3 regions of the Streptomyces sp. NPDC086835 genome follow, and region 1 is predicted to be linked to each of the others. Evidence: riboswitches for the same ligand, from Rfam matches in the RefSeq annotation. Region 1 holds a riboswitch; each other region holds the start of a gene.
The links. A riboswitch is a leader RNA that binds a small molecule or an ion and turns the genes downstream of it on or off. The one in region 1 is predicted to bind cyclic di-AMP.

Region 1 (5,961 bases):
GCTGCGATGGACACGGCCGGCTCCTTCGGGAGTTCGCGACAGACTTGGGACGGTCCTGATTCCTGCCGCCCTGTCAAGAAGATCGATCAGCGGGTAACGTGCGGAAAGCGTGGAGAGGGTGAAAGGAACTCACTGTCGGCGGGTGTGTGCGGGCCGGCCGAAGGGCGTTCCGAGGGGCCCTGAACACGTGGATGAATAAACGTTCAACCGTGGTCAAGGGGGAAACACCACGTGGATGAGGTTTCGTCATTGGATCAAGAGACCCTCGCGGTCTACCGCGCGATCCTGTTCCACAAGGAATACGACCCGAAACGGCTCGCAAACCTGGTGGACAGCACATCCGAGGAAGTCGAGGCGGCACTCGACCGGTTGTCCCAGCTCTCTCTCCTCGCGCCGTCCCAGGTCGCTCCCGGCCAACTGCGGGCGGTGAATCCGTCGCTCGGCCTGAAGGTCCTGCTCCAGCGGGAAGAACGTGAACTGGCCTGGCGCCAGCAGCGGATCGAGCAGAACCGTGCCGCCCTCGCCGCGCTCGCCGCCGAATACACCGCCTCCGGCTGGGCCGGGAACCTCGACGGCACGGAGTATCTCGACAACGTCGACGACATCCGGATCCGCTTGGAGGCCCTCGCCGAGTCCTGCACGCGGGAGTCTCTCGCGTTCCACCCCGACAACACCCTCACCGAGGGATCGGTCGAGGCGGGCCGGCCCCTCAACGAGCGGGCGCTCGCACGAGGTGTGCGCTTCCGTTCCATCTATCTGGACAGTGTCGCCAACGACCGTGTCACCAAGGCGCACGCCCAGTGGATGGCGGAGCGGCAGAGCGAGATACGGACCTCGCCGACCCTGCCGATGCGGCTGCTCATCGTCGACACCTCGGCCGCGATCGTCGCCGGCCTCCCGGGCCAGGCACAGCCCTCGGCACTGCTGTTCAGCAGTCCCCCGGTGGTCCTCGCCATGCGGGCACTGTTCGAGGCGTACTGGGAGCACGCGAGCCCCATGGACGCCCCGGTCTGCCGGGCCGGCGGACTGACCCCGCAGGAGCGCAAGTTGCTCCAGCTGCTCGCCACCGGACTCACCGACGAGGCCGTGGCGAGGGCGCTGGGCATCGGTGTGCGCACCGAGCGGCGCATCGTGGCCGAACTGATGGACCGGCTCGGGGCGTCCAGCCGGTTCGAGGCCGGCGTGCAGGCCACCCGGCGGGAGTGGATCTGACGCCGGTCCCCGCGGGCCGCCGGCACGGTGCCCGCGACGGTCCTCGCGGAACCGGGGTTCCTCGTCGTTGTCGTCATCGCTGTCGTCATCGTCGGCTCCGGTGCGGTTACGGCCAGACGAAGTCGTCGGGCGCGCCCGGCCGCCCGGGGAGGCCGGGAAGCGAAGGCAGGGAGGGCCACACCACGTCGTCCGGCAGGTCCGGCGGCGTCGGCCAGACGAAGTCGTCCGCGGAGGCCGGCGCCGTCCGCGGCGCCTCGGCCGCCTGCGCCGGGGAGGCCAGCAGGATGCCGCCCAGGAACGCGGCGGCGACGGCGGATGCGGCGGCGGTACAACGGGTGGCACGGGACATGGAGTGTCTCCATTCGTGAGTACGGGTGCGGCGTACGTTCCGTTCCGGTGTCCTGTGGCGGCCGGTCCGTTGCTTCCGTCCGGCGCCTGACAAGAGGTAATCACCGGGAGGGGCCGGCTGTCCGTATTCAGCCAGGCCAGGAAGCTGCACGGCAGGGAGTTGCCTGGCGCCGCCGGGCGCGCGTGCCGGGTCGCCCGGCGCGTCCCGCGCGCTTCCCGAACGCCTGTGACCTGCGCCTTTCGGCCGCACGGCCGTTGCACTCGGCCCGTCGGCGGTGTGTTCGCACCGCATCCCGTCGGCATCGGCGCGGCACATCAACGCGCCATCGTCCGCCGGAGCCGTCGCCTCCACGATGGCACACGGCACCTCGGGAGCCGCTCGAGAGCCGCTGGAGCCGCCTCCTAGCGGCCGTGACCGCGGTTCCAGGGTGCCGGGCGGGCCACGGACGGAGCTCGTGCGCCCTCGGGCAGAGCACCCGCTGCGGGCCTCGCGCGGCCACATGCGGGCCTCGCGCGAGCATGCACGGGCGAAGTCCGGACACGGCCACGGGCCGGTGCCCGGAACGCCGTGGGGCGTTCCGGGCACCGGCCCGTCAGGTGGAGGCGGCTCATCGGTCGCCGCGCGGGTCCCGTCAGTAGGGGCCGTTCACGTTGTCGATCGAGCCGTACCGGTCGGCGGCGTAGTTGCACGCGGCGGTGATGTTGGCGACCGGGTCGAACAGGTCGAAGGACGTGCCCTCGACGTGGTAGGCGTCGAAGGTGGGCTGGATGACCTGGAGCAGGCCCTTGGAGGGCGTGCCGTTGATGGCGTTGATGTCCCAGTTGTTGATGGCCAGCGGGTTGCCGGAGGACTCACGCATGATGTTGCGGTGGATGCCTTCGTAGCTTCCCGGGATGCCGTGCCGGCCCATGATGTCCAGCGACTCGCGGATCCAGCCGTCGAGGTTGTTCGCGTAGGCCGGCTTCGCGGGGGCCGCGGCGGCCTGGGCCGCCGGAGCGGCCTTGCGCTCGGAGCGGTCCGCGCGGGCGGTGTCGGCGGCGCGCTCGGCCTTCTCGGACGCCTCGGCCTCTTCCGCGGCCTTCGGGGCGGCCTTCGCCTTGGCCTGCGGCTTCGCCTTGGGCTCGGCCTCGGCCTTGGCCTTGGCGCCGATCGTCAGCTCGAGACCGGGGTGAATCAGCGCCGGGTCCGCTCCGACGGCCTTCCGGTTGTCCTTGTAGAGCTGCTTCCAGCCGCCGTTCAGGGAATGGTCTTCGGCGATCTTGTAAAGCGAGTCACCGGCGACCACGGAATACGTGACGGTGCCGGCCTTCTGCGCGACGGCCTGCGCGGCCGCGGCGACGGTCGTGGCGGTGGCCACGGTCCGCTCCGCCGCGACGGGGGCCGCGGCGGGTGCCGCCTGAGCAGCGGTGCCGCCCAGGAGCGGCAGGGCGAGCGCGGCGCCGCCCGTGCCGGCTGCGACGAATCCGCGGGTCAGTGAACGGGACTTGGGACGACGGTGCTTACCCTTTGCGGGCATGGCCAATTCCTCTCCGTCGCCTGCGAGGTGAGCTGTCGGGTTCGGGCTGGAGATGCCCGGCCGCAGGTGAATGCGACTTAACCCCGAGCCGTTCCGGATTCCGGTTCGGCGACTTACCTGGTTCCCCCGCTCCTGCCGTACGTGAAGTGAGTGCGGTTGCGGATTCCGGACGGCGGCAGGATTCGGCGGTCCACCCGGATTGACGGTGACCGTAAACGAGAGCGTCCTCGCGAAACAAGTGCCGAATTCCACATCACAATCCGAATGAGGCTTCCGTGCACGGCTTTTCAATTGTCGGTTCCGCGTCAAGAAACTCAAAGCCCTTCCCGGGAAAGGGAAGTACCCCTTCCGGCCCTCTCTCCCCGGCTGCCGGGCAGGTGACCGACATCACGGACTCCCTGTACAACCACCGGGACCGCCAAAGCGTCCCAAGGGCGCCAACTCGCAATATTAAGACCCAATTAGACTTAACAAACAAGACGGTAAAACAAGCCATACCGGACATCACGCGCCGAACGCGCCCTCCAGAGGGGGCCGATCGGCCACGGGTCCTGGGCGGCACGCCCGCCGGCCAGGACCCGGGCCTCACCCCTCAGCCCCGTGTGGTGCAGGTCTCACCGCCCGAGGCGAAGGCGGCCGGTGCGGTGTTGCGGCCCGACCAGCTGCCGGTGAATCCGAAGGACACCGACGCGCCGACGGCCACCTTTCCGTTCCAGGAGACGTTCTCGGCCGTCACCTCTGCACCGCTCTGCCGGTGGGCGGCGTTCCACATCTGGCCGACCTTCTGCCCGTCGGGGAAGCTCCAGCGCAGCTGCCAGCCGTCCAGGGCGGCGCTGCCCGTATTGGTCAGCGTCACATCGGCCTGGAAGCCACCGGACCACTGGTTGGTGATCTTGTAAGCGACCGAGCACCCCGCGTCCCCCGGCGGGTCCGGGTCGGGACCCGGACCGGGATCGGTGCCGCCACCGTCCGACGACTCGCCGTACTGGATGCCGCGCCCGTTGGTCGACACGTACACCCGCCCGTAGACCCGCGGGTCGCCGGTGATCGAGGCGCCGGTCCAGCCCCACTGGTGCGCGTCGTCGTTGATCCGCGTCCAGTCGGCGCCGCCGTTCGTGGACCGGAAGATGCCGCGCACCCCGCCGATCTTCGCGCTGACGAAGATCGTCTGGTACGAGGCGCCGGGAGCCGCCTTGCCGAAGCCCACGGCGTCCGCCTGCTCGACCCCCTCGATCCTCCGGAAGGTCGCACCCGAGTCGGTCGAGTGCCACAGTCCGTACGTCCCTGAGGCCGTGCCGCCCGCGAGCCACACGTCACCCTCCGCGCCGGGCACGGCCTTGAAACGGACGTTGCCCTCGTGCGGCAGACCGCTCGACGCCCTGGCGGTGAACGTGGCTCCGCCGTCCTGCGACACGTAGAAGGTGCCGGCCTTGTACCCGTAGAACTTCTTCGGGTTCTCGCGGTCCGACTCCACCGTCGCGCCGGCGGGGATCCCCGTGGACGCCTTCCACGAGCTGCCGTACCCGGTGGTGTGGTGCACGCCGGTGCCGTCCGGGCTCCAGACGAAACCGCTGCCGTCCGCGGCGGCGGCGACCGTGCCTCCGCCCGTCACGCCCGAAGGCTGCGAGGCCTGGAACCAGGTGGCCCCGTTGTCCGTGGAGAAGCCGATGTGCGGGGCGGCGTCGGCGTTGCCGACCCGTACGACCGTCGCGGGCGCCGCCTCCGCGAAGTCCAGACTCGTGGTCGACGAGAGGTTCGGCGAGGTGAACATCAGAGGCGGCACGGCGTCGAGGTCGGTGTGCCGGAAGCCGCCGATGTCACCGAGGGCGCTCAGCAGCGGCGCGCCCGACGGCGGGCTCACCAGGTCGTTGACGGCCGTCTCCTCGAGCCCCTTCACCATGGGCGTGATGGTGATCCGGCCGCCGGAGTCCCAGGTCCGCAGATTCTCGGTGCCGTAGATGGTGGCTCCCGTGCCGTACATCATCCGGTCCGAGTCGAACGGGTCGATCTCCAGCGCCTCCGTCATCCAGCCCAGCTTGGGCGTGACCTCGGGCGGGGACGGGTTGGCGCCCCAGGAGAGCCAGGGCACGGACGAGACGTCCTGCGTGTAGCGGAAGGAGCGGTTCGGGTAACTGGTGTAGTCCCAGGCCCTGGTCCAGGTCTCGCCGCTGTCCGTGGAGCGGAAGATCTGCGTGTCCGGCCACCAGGAGCTGTAGGCCGTGGCCATCAGGGTGCCGGGCCGCTGCCGGTCCACGCTCAGCCCGCTGAAGCCGGAGTAGGTGTCGGCCTCGGCGGTCGGGCTGGTGTCCTTCCACTCGCCGGTCGCCGTGTCGTAGCGCGCGATACGGCCCTTGGCCCCGTCGTACGGGCCGCCGGTGTCGCTCAGGGTCAGATGGAGATGACCGGTCGCGGAGTCGAGGACGCCCTTGTGGGCCAGATAGCCCGTCGGCTGTCCGGCGAGCCGCGACCAGGTGGCACCGCCGTCCGTCGAGCGGTAGACGGTGTTCTCCTTGTCGGCGACTCCGACGTAGATGTCCTGTGTGGCGCTGCCCGCGCTGCCGGAGCGCTCGTCGAACGTCACCCACACGACGCCCTGGTTGTCGTTCGCGTAGCCGCTGGTGTCGGTCGGGTCCTGGGCGTAGTTGCCGGGGTTGGGGAAGGCGGTCACCTTCGACCAGGTCACCCCCGAGTCGGTGGACCGCCAGAGCCCGTGGCCGCTGGGGGCGCCGAGGTAGAGCACCGAGTTCTTGTTGGGGTCCACCGCGAGCCGCTCGCCCATGCCGCGGCCGGGCATGTTGCCGCCGAGCTTGAAGGGCAGGGTGGTGGCCTGCCAGCTGGCGCCCCGGTCGAAGGAGCGCAGGACGGCGCCGTTGGTGGGGTCCCA
Region 2 (5,961 bases), on a different contig from region 1:
GCGGAGAACGCCGCGCCGATGCCCCGGCGGCGGTGGGTCGCGGCGACCGCGAGGCCTGTCAGCTCGCAGAGACCGTCGACAGGGACCGAGCAGCTGCCGGCCGCGACCGGGGTGCCGTCGGTGTCGTCCGTGGCGAGGGCCGCGACCCCGCCGCCCTCCACCACGCTGCGCAGCGCGCCGACCTCGCCGTCCGTCGCCTCGCCCTCGAAGCCGTATCCGGCATGCTGCACCCCGGCCGCGGCCCGGTAACCGGCCTCGTCCGACACGACGGTGAAGGTGATGCCCGGTACCGGCGGTGTGACGAGCGCGTCGGGGGAGCAGGCGAGCAGCGGTGCGCGGCGCTCGACCGTGAAACCGGCCGCCAGCAGGGCGGGTTCGACGTCCGGTGCGCAGGACGGCAGGAACTCCAGACGCGGCAGCCGGTCCTTCTCGCGGAACACCTCGACCAGTGCCCTGATGTCGTCCGCCGTCGGGCTGGCGGCGTGGTCGGGGACGGCGTAATTGACGGGCGGGATGGGCCAGTCGGCGTTGTAGCGCACCGTGAAGGGGCCCACACGTACGTGGCCTCGTGAGCGGAGTGCGAGCGTGCGCACATAGTTCTGGACGTCGAGGTCCACGTACGGCTCCTGCTGGTCGGGGCTGGAACGGACCCCGGGATCGTGGCACCGGCCCGGGGAACGGGCAACCGGTTTGGTGCCGGGCCGCCGTGCCCGGCCGGGTCACGCGGGGCGGGTCGCTCCCGCGAACGGCATCCGGTCGATCGGCGCGACCCGCACCGGGGCACCGGGGCGCGGGGCGTGGATCATCTGCCCGCCGCCGATGTAGAGGCCGACGTGCGAGACGCCGGAGTAGAAGAAGACCAGGTCGCCCGGCGCCATCCGGGAACGGGGCACCCGCGCTCCGGCGTTGATCTGGGTGTAGGTGGTGCGCGGCAGGGAGACCCCGGCGGAACGCCAGGCGGCCTGCGTCAGCCCGGAGCAGTCGTAGGACCCGGGGCCCGTCGCCCCCCACACGTAGGGCCTGCCGATCGCTCCGTACGCGTAGGCGACGGCCTGCGCCGCGCGGCTGTTCGGGGCCTTCAGGGTGCCGCGCGGAGTGCCGGCGCGGTCCGCCCGCGCAGGTCCGTTTGACTCGGCGCCGCTTTCGTACCGGGCCCGCTGCTCGGCGGTCAGCCTGGCCAGCAGGCGTTCCGCGGCGGCGAGTTTGCTCCGCACGGCGGCCTTGTGGCCGGCCAGTTCCTTGCGGCGCGCCTCGAGTTCGGCGATCCGGTCACCGGCCTGGGCCCTGAGCTGTGCGAGTTCCCTCAACTGCCGCCGCACGTCGGAGACCGCGGCGGCCTGCAGCGCTCCGGCCCGTTCCGCGAGAGCGGCGCGCCGGAGGTACTCCTCCGGGGCGGAGGTCAGGGCGAGCCGCAGACCGGGATCCATGCCGCCGTCGCGGTACTGGGCGGTGGCGAGGGAACCGAGGGCGTTACGGGAGGTGTTGAGGCTGTCGGTCCGGCGCGCCGCCTCGTCGCGCAGCGAGTCCAGCGATCTGCGGGCGCTCTCCGCCCGTTCCTTGGCTCCGTTGAGCTTCTCGGTGGCGACCTCCGCCTCCTGGTACAGCTTGTCGACCCTGGCCTGGATCTGCGCCGGGGTGAGGCCCGGCTCCGCGTGCCCCGTGCCGTCGAACGCTGTCGTGGCCGCCGCGCCCGCCAGGGCGAGCGTGAGCGCGGTACGGGCGGCCGGTCCGTCGAGCCGGCGTTCACGGGGTTTTCGGTGTTCCCGGTGTGCTGCCACGAGGGCTTCCACGTCCTTCCGTCGTCCCTGCCGCCGCACTTGCGTCCGGCGGCGGGCCGCACAGGGGGAGCGGTCCGCCGCAGGACCTTCCGGCGGTGGTGGCCGAGTGCCGTCCGGCTGTGCGACGGCTCGCGGGGAGTCGGCCACCTGGCGCAGGACGCTACGACCGCGTCGACGGGGGCGGGACACAACGACCGTAAATCTCCGGAAATGGGCGTCCGGCAACCGTTGATGAACGGCCGTCCGTCGTCGCGGACGCGCATCGCGTCGGTCCCTGGACCGATGCCGCGGACAGGGCCACCTGCCCGGCTGACGGTGGTATGGGCCCAGCTAGGCTCCGGCCCATGGACGTACTCATCAATGTCTTCGTCGCACTGCACATCATCGGCATCGCCTCGCTGCTGGGCGGGTTCCTGACCCAGATGAAGGCGATGGGCGAGGGCACCGCCCGCTTCAGCCCCGCGATGCTGCACGGTGCGCTGACCATGCTGGTCACGGGTGTGGCCCTGGTGGGTCTGAACCAGGCGGACGACCAGACGGTCAACAACCTCAAGATCGGCATCAAGCTGGCGGTGCTGGTCGTGATCCTCGGCCTCGTGTACGTCAAGAGGGACGAGGAGAAGGTCGACAAGGCGCTCTTCGGCGCGGTGGGCGGCCTGACCTTGGCCAACATCTTCATCGCCACGCTCTGGACCTGACCCGAGCGCGGACATGACGGTGCCCGGGCGGCTCGGCCGCCCGGGCACCGGTGCGCCGGGGCACCCCGCGTCGGCCCCGCAGGGCTTCAGGCGGGGCGGACGCTGCCGTAGATCGGCATGTAGTAGATGGACTCCTCGCGGACGTTCGTGCCCGGCTTGGGCGCGTGGATCATCTTGCCGTCGCCGATGTAGATGCCGACGTGGCTGATGTCGTCGTAGAAGAAGACCAGGTCGCCGGGGAGCAGGTCGGCCGTCTCGACACGGGTGCCGACCTTCACCTGGTCCCAGGTGGTGCGCGGCAGGTCCACCCCCGCCGCCTTCCACGCGGCCGCGGTGAGGCCGGAGCAGTCGTAGGAGCTCGGGCCCGTCGCGCCCCAGACGTACGGCTTGCCGATCTGGGCACGGGCGAACGCGAGGACCTTGTCCGCCTTGGCCGCGTACGTGCCGTCGTCGGTGCCGGTGCCCGGATCGGTGGTGCCCGTGTCCGGGGTGGTCTCGCGCTCCTGCTGCTGCCGCTCGGCCTCCGCCCGGGCGGCTGCCTCCGCCTTCGCCTTGGCCTCGGCCTTGCGGCGCGCCTCCTCTTCCTTCTCCCGCTCGATCGCGGCGAGGCGTGCCTTCTCCTCCGCCGTCAGCTTCGAGAGCAGGGCGCGTGCCTCCGCGAGCTTGGTCTGCACCGTCTGCTTGCTGGTGCGCAGGGCCTCCTGGGAGTCCGTGAGGGACTCGAGGCGCTTGGTGGCCTCCGCGCGCTGCTTCGCGGCCGCGGCCCGCTCGGTCTCGTACTCACTGACGGCCCTGCGCTGCTGGTCCGTCATCCGGTCCATCAGCTGGGTCTGGTCGAAGTACGCCTGGGGGCTGTCCGCGAACATCAGCGCGGCGGTGGGGGTGACGGAACCGGTGCGGTACTGCGCCGCCGCGTAGTTGCCGAGGGCGCGGCGGGACTCGTTCAGCTTCTCCGTGCGCTTGGCGGCCTCGTCGAGCAGCTGGTCGACCTCTTGGCGCTTCTCCGCCGTGGCTTCCTTCGCCTTGTTGAACTCCTGCGTCGCGCTGCCCGCCTGCCGGTACAGGTCGTCGACCTTCTTCTGCACCTCTTCGATGCTGGGCTTCGGGTCGGACGGCGCGGCGGTGGCACTCTGGGTGGAGAGCAGTGTCACACCGGCGAGGGCGGCCGTGGTGAATCCGACGGCGGTGGACGGTTTTGCGGTACGGCTGCGGGTCTTGCGATGCGACGCCAACGCCGGCATCTCCTTCTTCCGTGGACCGCCTACCGGGTTAGCTGTCGGGTTCGGGCGAACGGAAGACGCCCTACGGACCGAGCGGGGCACGGTCCGATTCACCCCGGTGGTGCTTGGTGGGTCCCCGGTTCCGAACTCCCTCGGGAGGAGCCCGGATTCGGCGCAGGCCGCCCGTTCGGCGTGGTTCGCCGGGAGGGGTGCGGGCCGCCTGGTCGAGCACGCTAGCCAACTCGTGCGCCTGCTGTGAAGGTTGATGTTCGATATGTCCGATACATTTTCGTGACCTTTTCGGTGGCGGGTCGCCTGCCCGTCCGCCGGTCGCCCGGCGGATCCGCCCTGTCACCTACCGTGGCGTCCGCCGGTGTGCCGGTGCGGCCACGGTTGTCGGTCCGGCCGCCTAGACTCGTTAAGCGATGAGCAGCCTCTTTGACGACAGCTTCCTGGCGGACCTCCGGCCCGACGCGGACGGGCCCCCGCCGCCGCCCGAGGACCCGGCTCCGGAGCAGCTTCCGGACGACCTCTTCCAGGGCGCCTTCGACGTGCCTCCGGCCCGCGACGGGTACTACCGCGACGGCGCCCCGCGCCCCGTCGTGGACCCCGCCGCCCTGCTCGACGGGCTGAACGAGCAGCAGCGCGCCGCCGTCGTGCACACAGGGTCACCGCTGCTCATCGTGGCCGGCGCCGGCTCCGGCAAGACCCGGGTGCTCACCCATCGCATCGCCCACCTGCTGGGCACGCGCCGGGTCCACCCCGGCCAGATACTGGCGATCACCTTCACCAACAAGGCCGCCGGCGAGATGAAGGAACGCGTCGAGCAGCTGGTGGGCCCGCGCGCCAACGCGATGTGGGTCATGACCTTCCACAGCGCCTGCGTCCGCATCCTGCGCCGCGAGTCCAAGAAGCTGGGCTTCACCTCGTCGTTCTCGATCTACGACGCGGCGGACTCGAAGCGCCTGATGTCGCTGGTCTGCCGCGATCTCGACCTCGACCCGAAGAAGTTCCCGCCGAAGTCCTTCAGCGCCAAGATCTCGAACCTGAAGAACGAGCTGATCGACGAGGAGACCTTCGCCGACCAGGCGGTCGACGGATTCGAGAAGACGCTCGCCGAGGCGTACCGGATGTACCAGGCGCGGCTGCGCGAGGCCAACGCCCTGGACTTCGACGACATCATCATGACCACCGTCCACCTGCTCCAGGCGTTCCCGGACGTCGCCGAGCACTACCAGCGGCGGTTCCGGCACGTCCTCGTCGACGAGTACCAGGACACCAACCACGCTCAGTACACGCTCGTGCGCGAACTGGTGGGCAAGGGGTACGAGGACCTGGAGCCCGCGGAGCTGTGCGTCGTCGGTGACGCCGACCAGTCGATCTACGCCTTCCGCGGCGCGACCATCCGCAACATCCTCCAGTTCGAGGAGGACTATCCGGACGCGACGACGATCCTGCTGGAGCAGAACTACCGCTCCACCCAGACGATCCTCTCCGCCGCCAACGCCGTCATCGAGCGCAACGAGTCCCGTCGCCCCAAGAACCTGTGGACGAACGCAGGCGCCGGCGCCCAGATCACCGGCTATGTCGCGGACACGGAGCACGACGAGGCCCAGTTCGTCGCGGACGAGATCGACCGGCTCACGGACGCGGGCGAGGCGAAGGCCGGCGACGTCGCCGTCTTCTACCGCACGAACGCCCAGTCGCGTGTCTTCGAGGAGATCTTCATCCGCGTCGGCCTGCCCTACAAGGTCGTCGGCGGTGTCCGCTTCTACGAGCGCAAGGAGGTCCGCGACGTGCTGGCCTACCTGCGGGTCCTCGCCAACCCCGAGGACAACGTCCCGCTGCGCCGCATCCTGAACGTGCCCAAGCGCGGCATCGGCGAGCGTGCGGAGGCGATGATCGACGCCCTCGCGCTGCGCGAGAAGATCACTTTCCCGCAGGCGCTGCGCCGCGTCGACGAGGCGTACGGCATGGCGGCCCGCTCGGCCAACGCGGTCAAGCGGTTCAACGTGCTGATGGAGGAGCTGCGCACGATCGTCGACTCGGGCGCGGGTCCGGCCGTCGTGCTCGAGGCCGTGCTGGAGCGGACCGGCTATCTCGCGGAGCTCCAGGCGTCCACGGACCCCCAGGACGAGACGCGCATCGAGAACCTCCAGGAACTGGCCGCCGTGGCGCTCGAGTTCGAGCAGGCCCGCGGTGAGGAGGAGGGCACCGGCACACTCGCCGAGTTCCTCGAGCAGGTGGCGCTCGTCGCCGACTCCG
Region 3 (5,961 bases), on a different contig from region 1:
CATATCCGCCGGGTCGCGATCCAGACGAATCTGAGCTGCCGGACGGACTGGCTGGCGGAGGCGTCCCCGGAGACCCTCGCCCTATGGTGCACCTATCATCCCGGTCAGACACCTTACGACCGGTTCATCAGCAAGTGCCGGGATCTGATACGGCGGGAGATCCGTTTCAGCGTGGGCATCGTCGGCTTCCCGGGCCATCTGGAGGAGGCGCGCAGGCTCCGCGCCGACCTGCCCGGCCACATCTATCTGTGGGTGAACGCGCCCGAAGGACACGAGCTCTCCGACGCCGAGGCACAGGCATGGACGGAGCTGGATCCGCTCTTCCCCTACAGCCGCCACCCGCACCGTTCCGCCGGGCTGCCGTGCCGCACGGGCGAGAGTGTCGTCTCGGTGGACGGCGAGGGGACCGTGCGCCGCTGCCACTTCGTCCGCGCGGAGCTGGGCAACCTCTACGACGGCTCGTACCGCCGCGCACTGCGCCCCCGCGCCTGCCCACTCGCCGTGTGCGACTGCCACATCGGGTACGTCCACCTGGAGACGTTGCCGCTGTACGACGTCTTCGCGGGCGGAGTCCTCGAACGGATCCCGTCGCCGATTCCTCCGGCGGCTCCGTCCGCCCTCACGCAGGACTTGTCCGGTCGATCAGGTCGATCTTCGTCCCGCACTCACATCGGTTCGCCGCCGGGCCGCTCCGCGCGGAGCATGGAGTAGATCACCGCATCACGCCACTGCCCGCCGAGCCACACCGCGGAGCGCAGCACACCCTCCCTGACGAGACCCGCCTTCTCCACGGCACGCCGCTCGGCGAGGTTGGCCCAGTCCGTCCATGCCTGGATCCGTCCGGCCATGGTGTGGTCGAAGAGGTACTCCGCCGGCAGCCGCTGGGCCTGGATGCCTGCGCCCCGGAAAGATCGTCCGGACAGGCCCTGGGCGGTCCGGGCGCACCGACGCCGCCTCGGCGGTCCGGACCACCGCGCGCTCCGGACCGCAGTGCGCCTCAGAGGGGCAGCAGGTCGGGGCGCTTGGCCTCCACATGATCGCCGGAGCTCTCGCCGCGGAGCCGCCGCCCGATCCAGGGCACCAGATACTCGCGCGCCCACTGGATGTCGTCCCGGCGCACCTCGAGCGTCCCGCGCGGGGGCAGCGGCGGCCACGGCTGGTCGGGATCGGCGGGCACCTCGATCCCGAGGACCTGAGCGGCGCGCAGCGCGACCCTGGTGTGCCCCTCGGGTGACAGGTGGAGCCGGTCGGCGTCCCAAGCACGCCGGTCCTGGACGGACTTGAGCGACCACAGGTCCAGCACGGGGCAGTCGTAGCGGTCGGCGATGGCCCGTACGTGGGCGGTGTACGTGGCGATCTTGCCGCGCAGATGCCGCAGGACCGGCACGTCCCGGGTGTCGAAACCGGTGGTCACCATGACGGTGCCGACGGAGCCGGCCAGGTCGGCCACCGCGCGTTCGAAGCGTTCCGCGACGTCGTCGGGGTCGGAGCCGGGCCGGATGATGTCGTTGCCGCCGGCGCAGAAGGTCACCAGGTCCGGCGCGAGTTGGCGCGCCCTCGGCACCTGCTCCTCGACGATCTGGTCGAGGAGGCGGCCGCGTACGGCGAGGTTGGCGTACCGGAAGGAGTGCTCCGGCCTCCGGTCGGCGAGCAGGACGGCGAACCGGTCCGCCCATCCGACGAATCTCCCGTCGGGCCCCGGGTCCCCCACGCCTTCGGTGAAGCTGTCACCGATCGCCGCGTACGACCCGAATACGCCACTGTTCTCTGTTCTCGAATCGTCTGCCACGGGAGCACATCTTTCCTTCACGGATGTGACCTACGCGACCGTAAGGAGGGGTTGACGCGCCGTGATCTTTACCACCCGTCAAATTCCGGCAGGCCGGAATACGCGGAAGCCCCCGCTCCGCCTGATGCGGAACGGGGACTCACCTGCGGGCGGTGTGCGGCCGGACGACTCAGAGGGAGACGCCGTGCTGGCGCAGGTAGGCCAGCGGGTCGATGTCCGAACCGTAGGAGGGGCCGGTGCGGACCTCGAAGTGCAGGTGCGGACCCGAGGAGTTGCCGGTGGAACCGGACAGCCCGATCTGCTGACCACCGGTCACCGACTGGCCGCTGGAGACGGCGAGCGAGGAGAGGTGGGCGTACTGCGAGTAGGTGCCGTCCGTGTGCTGGATGACGACCTCGTTGCCGTAGGCACCGCCCCAGCCGGCGGAGACGACGGTACCCGCGCCGATGGCCTTGACGGAGCTGCCGGAGGGGGCGGCGAAATCGACACCGGTGTGGTAGCCGCTGGACCACATGGCACCGGAGGCCCGGTACGGGGTGGTGACGCCCGCGTCGACGGGGGCACTGAAGCCGGAACCGGACGAAGTGGTCGCGGCCTCCTTGGCGGGAGCCTTGGCCTGCGGAGCCTCGGCCTTGGGCGCGGCGGACCGCGAGTCGTCGCGGGACGGGCGGGTCTGGGACTCGGAGCGGGGCTCCGGGTCGTTCTTCGCCTTGTTCTTCGCGCCGATCGTCAGCTCCAGACCCGGGTGGATCAGCGACGGGTCGGCACCGATGACACGGCGGTTGTCGTTGAAGAGCTGCTTCCAGCCTCCGCGGACGTCCTGCTCGGCGGCGATCTTCGACAGGTAGTCCCCGGCGACGACCGTGTACGTCTTGGGAGCCTTCTTGGCGGCGGGAGCGGCCGCGGGCGCGGAGGCCGGGGCCGCGGCGGCGGCGGCCTTCTCCGCTACGGCCGGAGCCTCCGCCGGGGCGGCATTGGCCGTGGTGGCGCCGAACAGCGGGAGCGCGATGGCGGCGCCACCCGTACCGGCGACGACGAAGCCGCGGGTGATCGGGTTGGTCTTGGGACGGCGGTGCTTACCCTTCGCGGGCATGGCGCATTCCTCTCCGGCGCCTACGAGGTGAGCTGTCGGGTTCGGGCTGGAGATGCCCGGTCGCACACGCGGTGCGACTTCACCCCAAGCCGTCCGGATTGTCCGGATGCGGCGTACTACCTGGGTCCCCCGCTCCTGCCACGCGTGGATAGGGTCGAATTCCGGGCGGCGGCAGGATTAGGCGGTCCGTCCGGATTGAGCGTGACCGTAGGCGAGTCGGGCAGCGTGGGACAAGCCGCGACTTTCCACGATCAATGACCGGCGCCCCGTCTTCACGGATTCGCGGTCACCCTCCGTCGACAAGAGACGGCCAATTACCTTGCCGGCAACGGAATTCACATCGGCGCCGCGGCCACAGAACGTCACGGATATGACGCTGCTCACGAGACGGAACCCATCTCCCCTTCTTACGGGGCACGTTATACGCAACCATCCAATTCGGACAGAAGCATCATTTAGTCATCTAGTCCCGCACTTGCCCATCAAAACCCGCCACCCTTGCCCCACTTCGCAGCCCGCCGACGAAAGCCCGTGACACCGGTCACTTCCGGCCGACCGGCCAGGGACTCCTTCTCCTCGCCTCCTGCGCTCCGCCGGTTTCCGTCGCCGTCGGCTGCCGGTCCCGTTCCGCAATTCCCGCTCCCCCTTTACGAGCAAGGCGAATTGAGGCCGGTGGATCACATCCGACGGAGCCGGATCACTGTGGCGTCGAAATCACCCTTCAGTCCGGTGTGAATTCCGTGGTGAAGCAGCACCCCGCCCTGGTGGACCGCTCCGGTGTCGGCACACACGTAGGCCGCCGTCGCCTCGACGCCGCGCAGCCGGAGCGCCGGCGGCCGCTCCCCGTAGCTCTGGGCCTGGAGCAGCGCGAGCACCACCGTCTCCTCGTCCCGTACGTACTGCACGGCACTGAGACCGCCCTCCGGCGCCCGCAGCCGGTACAGCTCGCCGTGCTGGACCAGCGGCCTGATCTCCTTGTAGAGCCGGACCCAGTCGCGCGCCTCCGCCAGCTCCGCCTCGCTCCAGGCCGAGAGGTCTGCGCCGACGCCCAGCACCCCGGCCATGGCGCTCACGAACCGGAAGCGCAGACTGCTGCGGCGACCGTTGAGCTGGACGCCTGGGCTGTCGGTGACCCAGGCCGCCATGACCCGGGCCGGATGCAGCTGGCTGAAGCCGTGCTGGACGGCGAGCCGGTCCAGCGGGTCCGTATTGTCCGATGTCCACACCTGGTCGGTGCGGGCGAGGACCCCCAGATCGATCCTGCCGCCCCCGCCGGAGCAGGACTCGAAGGCGACCGTGGGATGCGCCGCCCGCAGCCGGTCCAGCAGCCCGTAGAAGCCTTCGACGTGCTCGGTCCACAGTTTCTGCGGGTACGGCTCCCCCGGCCAGCCCGTATCCGTGAAGCAGCGGTTGAAGTCCCACTTCACATGGTCCACCGGCGCTCCGGAGAGCAGTGTGTCGAGCTGCTCCCACAGGTACGCCCGTACGTCCTCGCGTGCGAGGTTGAGCACCAGCTGGTTGCGGAACTCGGTCCGTGTCCGCCCCGGATGGTGCTGGACCCAGTCGGGATGCGCCCGGTAGAGGTCGCTGTCCTCGTTGACCATCTCCGGCTCCACCCAGATGCCGAACTTCATGCCGAGCGCGTGCACTTCGGCTGCCAGCGGCCCCAGCCCGCCGGGGAAGCGGTCCGGGTTCGGTGTCCAGTCGCCGAGCCCGGACCGGTCTCCGGTGCGCCGCCCGAACCAGCCGTCGTCCACGACGAACAGCTCGACGCCCATAGCGGCGGCCCGCCGGGCGAGCGCCGACTGCTGGTGCTGCGAGATGTCGAAGCCGGTGGCCTCCCACGAGTTGTAGAGCACGGGCCGCACCTGGCCGGCGTCGGGAATCACGTGGGCCAGCTGCCAGGCGTGCCACGCCCTGCTCGCTCCGCCGAATCCCCCGTCGCTCCACAGGCCGGCGAAGACGGGCGAGGTGTACGTCCCGCCCGGCGCGAGCCGCTGAAGCCCCGAGTCGTCGTGCCCCGCCCCTCCGGTGATCTGTACGGCCCCGTCCGGCAGCCGCTGCACGCAGATCCGCCACGATCCGGACCAGCCGAGGGCCAAGCCGTACACCTCGCCGTGTTCCTCGGTGGCGCCTTCCGCGTCCAGGGCCACCCAGGGCAGGTGCTGGTGACCGGTGTGACCGCGCCGGCTGCCGATCGTCGTCTCCCCGTACGGGAGCGTGTCGCGCACGAGCCGGGACTCGGCGGCCCAGCGGCCGTGCAGCTGGGAGAGCCGCCACGCCTCCCGCAGCGGCAGTGTCCAGGCGGCGGCATCGGCCCGGAGCAGTTCGAGGTCGGGGCCCGTGCCCTCGTGTGCGACGGTGACCCAGCGTTCGATCACGTCGCTGTCGCCGCGCATGCGGTAGTGGAGGGTCAGGCCGAGGCCCACCAGCTCGTCGCGGAAGCGCAGCCTCAGCTCGTCGTCCTCGGTGGTCCAGCCGGCGAAGGTCCATTCCGTGCCGCGGACGCTCTCGGTCCTGACCGACAGCGCCGGGCGCACGAAGCGCGGACCGCCTTCGACGGGGTATTCCTCGCGGCCGTCGAGCGGGGACTCGAAGGGCCGGTACGGCGGCGGGCCCGCGGCCGCGAGGGCCTCCACGGCGGCGGCCGGGATACGCCCGCCCCAGTGGAGGTGCACCACCTCGTCCGCGTCGGTGAGGTGGAGGGCGTAGCTGCTCGTGGGCCCGGAGAGGACCCAGGTACGCCCTTTGCCAACGTTCTCGATCATCTGACCCCTCGGATACTCACAGCTCCGCACAGGCCCGCACATCATCCGCCGGGCGGCCCACGGTGGCAACGGCGCGTGGGGGCGCCAACCACCGTGCCCGGCGGCCAGGATGACCGGCCGATGCACGTGTGTCGTATGGTCGAGGCCGCGCCATCGCCCGGCGAACAGCGCCGGCGACTGTCCTCCGAAGGAGTCCCCGTGACGCAGCAGCTGCCGCAGGTCCCCTCTACAGAGCCCGAGCTGACCGGGGTCCGTAACTTCCGGGACGTGGGCGGCCTGCCGACGACGGACGGGCGGCGGGTGCGGCCCGG

Region 2: another riboswitch for cyclic di-AMP. It lies ahead of ACIPJI_RS07425 (NlpC/P60 family protein); the one in region 1 lies ahead of ACIPJI_RS25515 (transglycosylase SLT domain-containing protein).
Region 3: another riboswitch for cyclic di-AMP. It lies ahead of ACIPJI_RS20835 (peptidoglycan DD-metalloendopeptidase family protein); the one in region 1 lies ahead of ACIPJI_RS25515 (transglycosylase SLT domain-containing protein).

Annotation. Positions count from the first base shown of each region.
Region 1 is NZ_JBIVAU010000008.1:302,819-308,779, forward strand. It holds gene ACIPJI_RS25500 (SDR family NAD(P)-dependent oxidoreductase) at 1-14, opposite strand, end outside; gene ACIPJI_RS25505 (helix-turn-helix transcriptional regulator) at 250-1,212, shown strand; gene ACIPJI_RS25510 (hypothetical protein) at 1,319-1,561, opposite strand; gene ACIPJI_RS25515 (transglycosylase SLT domain-containing protein) at 2,193-3,077, opposite strand; cyclic di-AMP (ydaO/yuaA leader) riboswitch at 3,082-3,240, opposite strand; gene ACIPJI_RS25520 (cellulose binding domain-containing protein) at 3,670-5,961, opposite strand, start outside.
Region 2 is NZ_JBIVAU010000002.1:275,766-281,726, forward strand. It holds gene ACIPJI_RS07410 (GNAT family N-acetyltransferase) at 1-617, opposite strand, end outside; gene ACIPJI_RS07415 (NlpC/P60 family protein) at 720-1,778, opposite strand; gene ACIPJI_RS07420 (hypothetical protein) at 2,123-2,476, shown strand; gene ACIPJI_RS07425 (NlpC/P60 family protein) at 2,563-3,717, opposite strand; cyclic di-AMP (ydaO/yuaA leader) riboswitch at 3,719-3,881, opposite strand; gene pcrA (DNA helicase PcrA) at 4,122-5,961, shown strand, end outside.
Region 3 is NZ_JBIVAU010000006.1:165,307-171,267, forward strand. It holds gene ACIPJI_RS20820 (STM4011 family radical SAM protein) at 1-711, shown strand, start outside; gene ACIPJI_RS20825 (GNAT family N-acetyltransferase) at 666-848, opposite strand; gene ACIPJI_RS20830 (SGNH/GDSL hydrolase family protein) at 998-1,789, opposite strand; gene ACIPJI_RS20835 (peptidoglycan DD-metalloendopeptidase family protein) at 1,959-2,882, opposite strand; cyclic di-AMP (ydaO/yuaA leader) riboswitch at 2,887-3,048, opposite strand; gene ACIPJI_RS20840 (alpha-galactosidase) at 3,560-5,650, opposite strand; gene ACIPJI_RS20845 (tyrosine-protein phosphatase) at 5,849-5,961, shown strand, end outside.